One region of the Pseudonocardia kongjuensis genome, then DNA from elsewhere that is predicted to be linked to it. Evidence: riboswitches for the same ligand, from Rfam matches in the RefSeq annotation. Region 1 holds a riboswitch; the other holds the start of a gene.
The links. A riboswitch is a leader RNA that binds a small molecule or an ion and turns the genes downstream of it on or off. The one in region 1 is predicted to bind cobalamin.
Positions count from the first base shown of each region.

Region 2: another riboswitch for cobalamin. It lies ahead of cobN (cobaltochelatase subunit CobN); the one in region 1 lies ahead of ABD160_RS04850 (hypothetical protein).

Region 1 is NZ_BAAAJK010000004.1:144,469-147,669, forward strand. Features, by position in the region: gene ABD160_RS04840 (MFS transporter) at 1-933, shown strand, start outside; gene ABD160_RS04845 (GDSL-type esterase/lipase family protein) at 933-1,646, shown strand; cobalamin riboswitch at 1,647-1,814, shown strand; gene ABD160_RS04850 (hypothetical protein) at 1,853-2,236, shown strand; gene ABD160_RS04855 (DNA polymerase IV) at 2,329-3,201, opposite strand, start outside.
Region 2 is NZ_BAAAJK010000027.1:18,223-21,423, forward strand. Features, by position in the region: gene cobN (cobaltochelatase subunit CobN) at 1-1,213, opposite strand, end outside; cobalamin riboswitch at 1,288-1,433, opposite strand; gene ABD160_RS21395 (PucR family transcriptional regulator ligand-binding domain-containing protein) at 1,494-3,080, opposite strand; gene speB (agmatinase) at 3,174-3,201, shown strand, end outside.

The DNA of each region.
Region 1 (3,201 bases):
TTCCTCAGCTGGCGCTGGACGCTGTACGTCAACGTCGTCGTCGGGAGCGTGGTGCTGGCCGCCGCGCTGTGGCTGCTGCCCCGGCGCACCGGCGGCGGCTCCCGGACCCCGATCGACGTCCCCGGCGCGCTGCTGGTGGTCGGCGCGCTGTCCGGGATCGTGCTCGGGCTCGCCCGGGCCGGGACGGCGGGCTGGGCCGCGCCGACGGTGATCGTGCCGCTGGTCGCGGGCGTGCTGCTGCTCGGCGGGTTCGTGCTGCGCCAGCACCTGGCCCGGCACCCGCTGCTCCCGCTGACCGTGCTGCGCGACCGCAGGCGGGCCGGCGCCTACCTGAGCCGGTTCGTCGCCTCGGTCGCCAACTTCGCCGTCGTCTTCTTCATGACGTTCTTCCTGCAGGACCAGCTCGGTCTCTCCCCGCTGTGGGCCGGCGCGGCGATCGTCCCGATGATCCTCGGCATCGTGACCGGCTCCAACCTGGCCGGTGTGCTGCTCATCGAGCGGCTCGGGGCGCGCGGGGTGACCTCGCTCGGGCTCGCCGTGTCCGGTGCCGCGCTGGCCGTGCTCGCCCTGATCGACACCGGGACCGGCTACGCCACCGGGCTGCTGCCCGCGCTGATCGTGTTCGGCGTCGGCCAGGGCATGACCTCCAGCACCTCGATGAGCAGCGCCACCCGCGACCTGCCCGCCGACCAGGTCGGGGTCGCCTCGGCCACCACCAACGTCATGCAGCAGCTCGGCGGTTCGCTCGGCACGGCGGCGCTGTCCACCGTCGCCGCGACGGTCGCCGTCGCCGCCGGTGGCGGGGCGGAGGCCACCGTGCAGGGCTACGCCGCGGCGTTCACGGTCGCGTCCGGGCTGTCCCTGGTGACCGCGCTGGTCTGCCTGCTGGTGATCCCGCCCGGGCGCAGGCCGGCGCCGGAGCCCCGGCCGTGATGACCGCGCCCGGCACCTCCCGGGTGCTGTGCTTCGGCGACTCCAACACCTACGGGATCGTGCCGGGGGAGCGGGCCAGGTACGCCGCCGGCGTCCGCTGGCCGGGGGTGCTGCAGCAGCTGCTCGGCGCCGGTCACGACGTCGTCGAGGAGGGGCTCCCCGGGCGCACCACCGATCTCGAGGACACGATCCTCGGCCGGCCCGGCCGCGCCGGGCTCGGCTACTTCACCGCCTGCGTGGACAGCCACCTGCCGCTGGACGTGATCGTCCTGATGCTCGGCACGAACGACCTGCGGACCCGCTACGCCCGCACCCCGGACGACGTCGCCCGCGCGCTCGGCCGCTACCTGGACCATCCGGCCGGGTCCGCGGCGGCGCTCGGGCTGCCGGTGCCGCGGTTCGTGGTCGTCGCGCCGCCGCCGATGGACGGGACCGCCGAGCGGTTCGTCGCGTCGATGCCCGCCCCGGGGGTCTACGACGCGGCCTCGGCCGCCGCGTCACGACGGCTCGCCGGGCCGCTGCGCGCGCTGGCGGCCGCCGGTGGTCACGCGTTCCTCGATGCGGCCCCGATCACCCGGACCGGGATCGACGGCTGCCATCTCGACGCGGACTCGCACCGGCGGCTGGCCGGGGCGCTGGCCCCGGTGGTGCGGGACCTCGCCGCCGGACAGGCGTCACCGTCACCCGTTGTTGACCCCCCGACCGGCTCGTGATGGGCTGACCCGGACGACGGTGCAGGAAGCCGGTGCGAGTCCGGCGCGGTCCCGCCACTGTCACCGGGGAGCGCTCCCCACCCCGCAGCCACTGCCCGGCGAGGGTGGGAAGGCGGGGGAGCGCGTCGATCCGGGAGCCAGGAGACTGGCCGTCGTCGCAGGAGTTCCCACTGTTGAGGGCGCGGACCCTCGAGGAGGACATTGCGATGAGCGTCGACCCGCTCCCCACCCTGGTCGTTCTCGGCACCGAGCCGGCCGGTGAGTCGGCCGGGCACGGGCTGGAGGGCCTGCTCGCGGACGCCGACACCGTCTTCACGTTCCCCCGCGGGCCGGAGTCGGTGGCCCTGTTCTACGCCGAGGCGTGGCGGGTCGAACGGATCTCCCCGCGCGACGCGGTCGGCCGGATCACCGCCTGGGCCGCGGACCACCCGGCCGGCAACGGGGTGCTGCTGGTGGCGGGCGAGCCCGCCGCCGACGTCGCGCTGGGCGCGGTGCTCGACGGCCTCGCCCGCACCGCACCCGGACTCGGGATCCGGGTCGCCGCGGGCACCCGGGTCGCCCCGCCGCACCGGAGCCCGCTGATCGGCTGAGCCCTGGTCAGCTGAGCGCTGGTCGGCTGAGCGTTGATGGGCGGAGCCCGCTTATCGGCTGGGTCGGATCGGTGGGGCCCGGTCCGGCCGGTTCAGCCGGCCGGCCGCCAGCTCAGGAGCGGATCGGCGCGGGTCAGCTGCGGATCGGCGGCGTCCAGCGTGCGGGTGCGGCCCGGCCCGGTCAGCGCGGTCTCGAACCGGACGGTGACCCGGCCGTGCCCGGCGCCCTGCACCCAGCCGTGGCCGTGCTCGGGATGGCCGACGTCGTCACCGGCCCGCCACGGCCGGTCGTCGCCGGGCGGCTCCCCGGGAGCCGCCCGGCCGGCCGGCTCCTCCCCGGGCACCGCCGGGTACCCCGCCGGTTCCTCGACCGCCACCGGCGTGCCCATCCGCCCGGCCGCAGCGCCGCCCGGGGCCGCGGTGCCGGGTCCGGCGCCGTCCGGGGCTGTGGTGCCGGGTCGTCCCGCGCCGCCCGGGGCTGTGGTGCCCGGTCCGGCGCCGCCCGGGGCCGCTGTGCCGGGGGCCTCGCCGCCCGGGGCCGCCGTGCCCGTTCCCGCGCCGTCCGGGTCCACCGGGGCCGCGCGCCACCCCTGTGCCGAGGGCACCGCGTCGAACAGGGCCAGCGGCGGCTCCTCGCCGAAGCCCGACACCGACACCCCGAGCAGCCGCACCCCGCCCTCGCCGACGGCGGTGTCGGCGAGCCGGCGGGCCACCGCGACCAGCGTGGCGAGGTCCCGGCTGGGGAACGGCGTCGTCTCCGACCGGGTGTGGGTGACGAAGTCGCCGGTGCGCGCCTTGACGGTGACGGTGCGCGCGGCCCGGCCGTCGGCGACCAGCCTGCGGTGCACCGCCACGCAGATCGACTCGACGGCGGCGTGCACCGCGGACATCGCGGTCAGGTCGGTGTCGAAGGTGGTCTCGGCGCTGATCTGCTTGGCCGCGCCGCGCGGGGCGACCGGCCGGTC
Region 2 (3,201 bases), on a different contig from region 1:
TCTCCTCGGTGAGCCAGTCCGGGTCCTGCCCGCCGGCCTCGATCAGCGCGTGCATCAGCGCGTCGCCGTCGCCTGCCTCGACGCCCGGGAACCCGCCCGTCTCGTACCCGGCGGCGGCCATCGTGCGCAGCAGCGCGACCGTCGAGGCCGGGGTGTCCAGACCGACCGCGTTCCCGATCCGGGCGTGCTTGGTCGGGTACGCCGACAGCATCAGCACGATCTTCTTCTCGGCGTTCGGGATCCGGCCGAGGTTGGCGTGGTTCACCGCGATCCCGGCGACCCGGGCGGCCCGCTCGTGGTCCGGGACGTAGACGGACAGGCCGTCGTCGTCGGTCTCCTTGAACGAGAACGGGACGGTGATCAGCCGGCCGTCGAACTCGGGGACGGCGACCTGGGTGGCGACGTCGAGCGGGGACAGGCCGTCGTCGTTGGACTCCCAGGTCTCCCGGGACGAGGTCAGGCACAGGCCCTGCAGGATCGGCACGTCGAGCGCGGCGAGCTCGGTGACGTCCCACTCCTCGTCCTCGCCGCCGGCCTGCGCGGACGCCGGCTTGGTGCCGCCCGCGGCGAGCACCGTGACGACCATCGCGTCGGCGCCGCGCAGCGTGTCCAGCAGCCCGGCCGGGGCCTGGCGCAGCGAGGCGCACCAGATCGGCAGCGGTGTCGCGCCCTTCGCGGTGATCGCGTCGCAGAGCGCCTCGACGTACGCGGTGTTCCCGGCCAGGAACTGCGCCCGGTAGAAGAGCACCGCCACGGTGGGTCCGGTCCCGGCGCCGGTGTCGGTGCCGGGGCGGTCCAGCACGCCCCACTCGGGCAGCTCCACCGGCGGCGCGAAGCCCTCACCGGTCAGCAGCACCGTGTCGGACAGGAACGCGTGCAGCTGCCGCAGGTTCTCGGTGCCGCCCTGGGCCAGGTAGGTGTGCGCCTCCGCGGCGACGCCGGCGGGCACGGTGGAGAGCTCCATCATCTCCGCGTCCGGCGCCATCTCACCGCCCAGGCAGACCAGCGGCGTGGACCGGGCCCGCAGCAGGTCCAGGCCCTCCTCGAAGTAGCGGTAGCCGCCGAGCACCCGGACGACGACGATGTCGGCCGCGTCGGCCATCGCGGCCAGCTCGTCGAGCAGCACCCGGTTCGGGTTCGCGAGGCGGTAGTCCGCCCCGCCGGCACGGGCGGAGAGCAGGTCGGTGTCCGAGGTGGACAGGAGCAGGATCACCGGGCGGTCCCGGTGCGGGGCGTGCGGGCGCGCGTCATCGGCGTACCTTCCTCGGGATCCTCGTCCCGGACGGAGGTGGCGCGGCGGATGGGGCCAGTGTCTGGCTGCCCCGGCGGTCCACGAGGGTCCGCCGGGATCACAGTGGCGGGACCGCGCCGGACTCGCACCGGCTTCCTGATCCCACCCGCCGTCTTCGGTTGTCCGATCACCTTCCGCAACGGGCCGGTCCCCCGTCAAGGAACCGTGCACCGCCGTGGCGCTCGGCACCCGGTGCCGCCGGTCACCCGGCACCCTCGGTCCGGTCCCCCCGGCCCGGCCCGCCGACGGCCCGGCCGAGGTCGCGGGCGCGCAGCGCCAGCCACAGCTCGTGCCGGTCCTGCGCGGTGTCCAGCCGCCGCCCGGTGACCTGCTCGGCGGCCGCGATCCGGTTCCGGACGGTGTGCCGGTGCACGCCGAGCGCGGACGCGGCGGCCGCCCAGTGCCCGTTGTGTTCCAGGTGCGCGGCGATCGCCCGCAGCAGCTCCGGGCCCCGCGGGTCGGCGTCCAGCGGGCCGAGCACGGCGTCGGCGAAGGCCCGCAACCGGTCGTGGTCGAGCAGGGCGAGCAGCATCCGGCTGGACGCCACGTCGTCGGCGTGCGCGGGCCGCCCGGTCAGCCGGGCCACCGGGAGCGCGGAGCGGGCCTGCCGCAGCGACACCGCGAGCGCCCCCGGCCGGACGGCGATGCCGATCCCGGCCGGCCGGCGGGCGGCGAGCGCGGCCAGCACCGCCACCAGGTCGACCGACTCGGCGACCGCCAGCTCGACGGTGCCGTCGGCCTCCCCCGGCTCCGGCGCGGTCGTGCGGACCAGCGCGTCGGGCAGCACCGCGGCCAGATCGGCGGCCAGCTCCTCGGGGCGCGGCGCCGCGACCACGGCGGCGCGCAGCCGGGTCTCCGGCAGGCCGGCGGCGGCGAGCCTGCGGCCGGCGCCGTCGTCGTCGACGACGCCGCGGTCCAGCGCGGCCAGCAGCCGGGCCCGGCCGCGGCGGGCGGCGGCGTCCAGGCCGAGCCGGCGTTCCAGCTCCAGCGACAGCAGCGACACCAGGTCGCCGGTGACCTGGTTGGAGTGCGGCCCGGCGGCCGGCCCGTCGATCAGCAGCAACGCCCGGATCCGCCGCGAACCCAGCGGATGGACCTCCCGGCGGCGGCCGTCGGCGACCTCGACGGCGGCGCCCAGCAGGCCCTGCCCGCGCACCTCCCCGATCGTCGTCGCGAGCCCGGCGGCCAGTTCCACGGCCCCCTCGACGGGTGCCGCGGCCAGCACCCGGCCGAGCAGGTCCACCACCACGCCGGTGCGCCCGGTCGCGCCGGCGTGCGCGGCCAGCACCGCCTCGATGCCGCCCGGCGAGACCGCCGCGGCGGTCAGCGCGCGCTGGGTGCGCAGCGCCCACTGCAGCCGGGCCCGCTCGGCCGCGTCCCGGTGCGCGAACACCGCCTTGGTGACGGCGATGAACGGCACCCCGTCGGGCACCGAGAGCAGCGGCAGCCCGGCCCGGCGGGCCGCGGTGACCAGCGCCGGCGGGGTGCTGCGGTGCGGCAGGTCGGAGCCCAGGCCGACGCCGAGCGCGACCACGCCGTGCGCGCGCAGGTGCCGGGCGTAGCGGGTGAGGCCGTCGACGTCGGCGGACAGCAGGAACCCGACGGTCAGCAGCAGCTCGCCGCCCTGCAGCCAGCCGCCCGGCTCGGCCAGCTCGGACACCGCGGCGGCGACCACGATCCGATCGAGATCGCCGTCGTCGATCGACTCCCGGCCCAGCCGCAGCTCCGGGTCGCCGAGCAGCTCACGCAGCGGCACCCCACCGGGCGGGATCGACACCATGGCGAACATGATCTCCGAGGATTCGACGTTCTGTCACTTCTGTCGTCGTCGGGGGAACGAGCACGGTGGGCGGGACCCGGGTCGCGCCCAGAGGAGGAACCCATGCCGATCGGACCGGTCGACGCCGGCA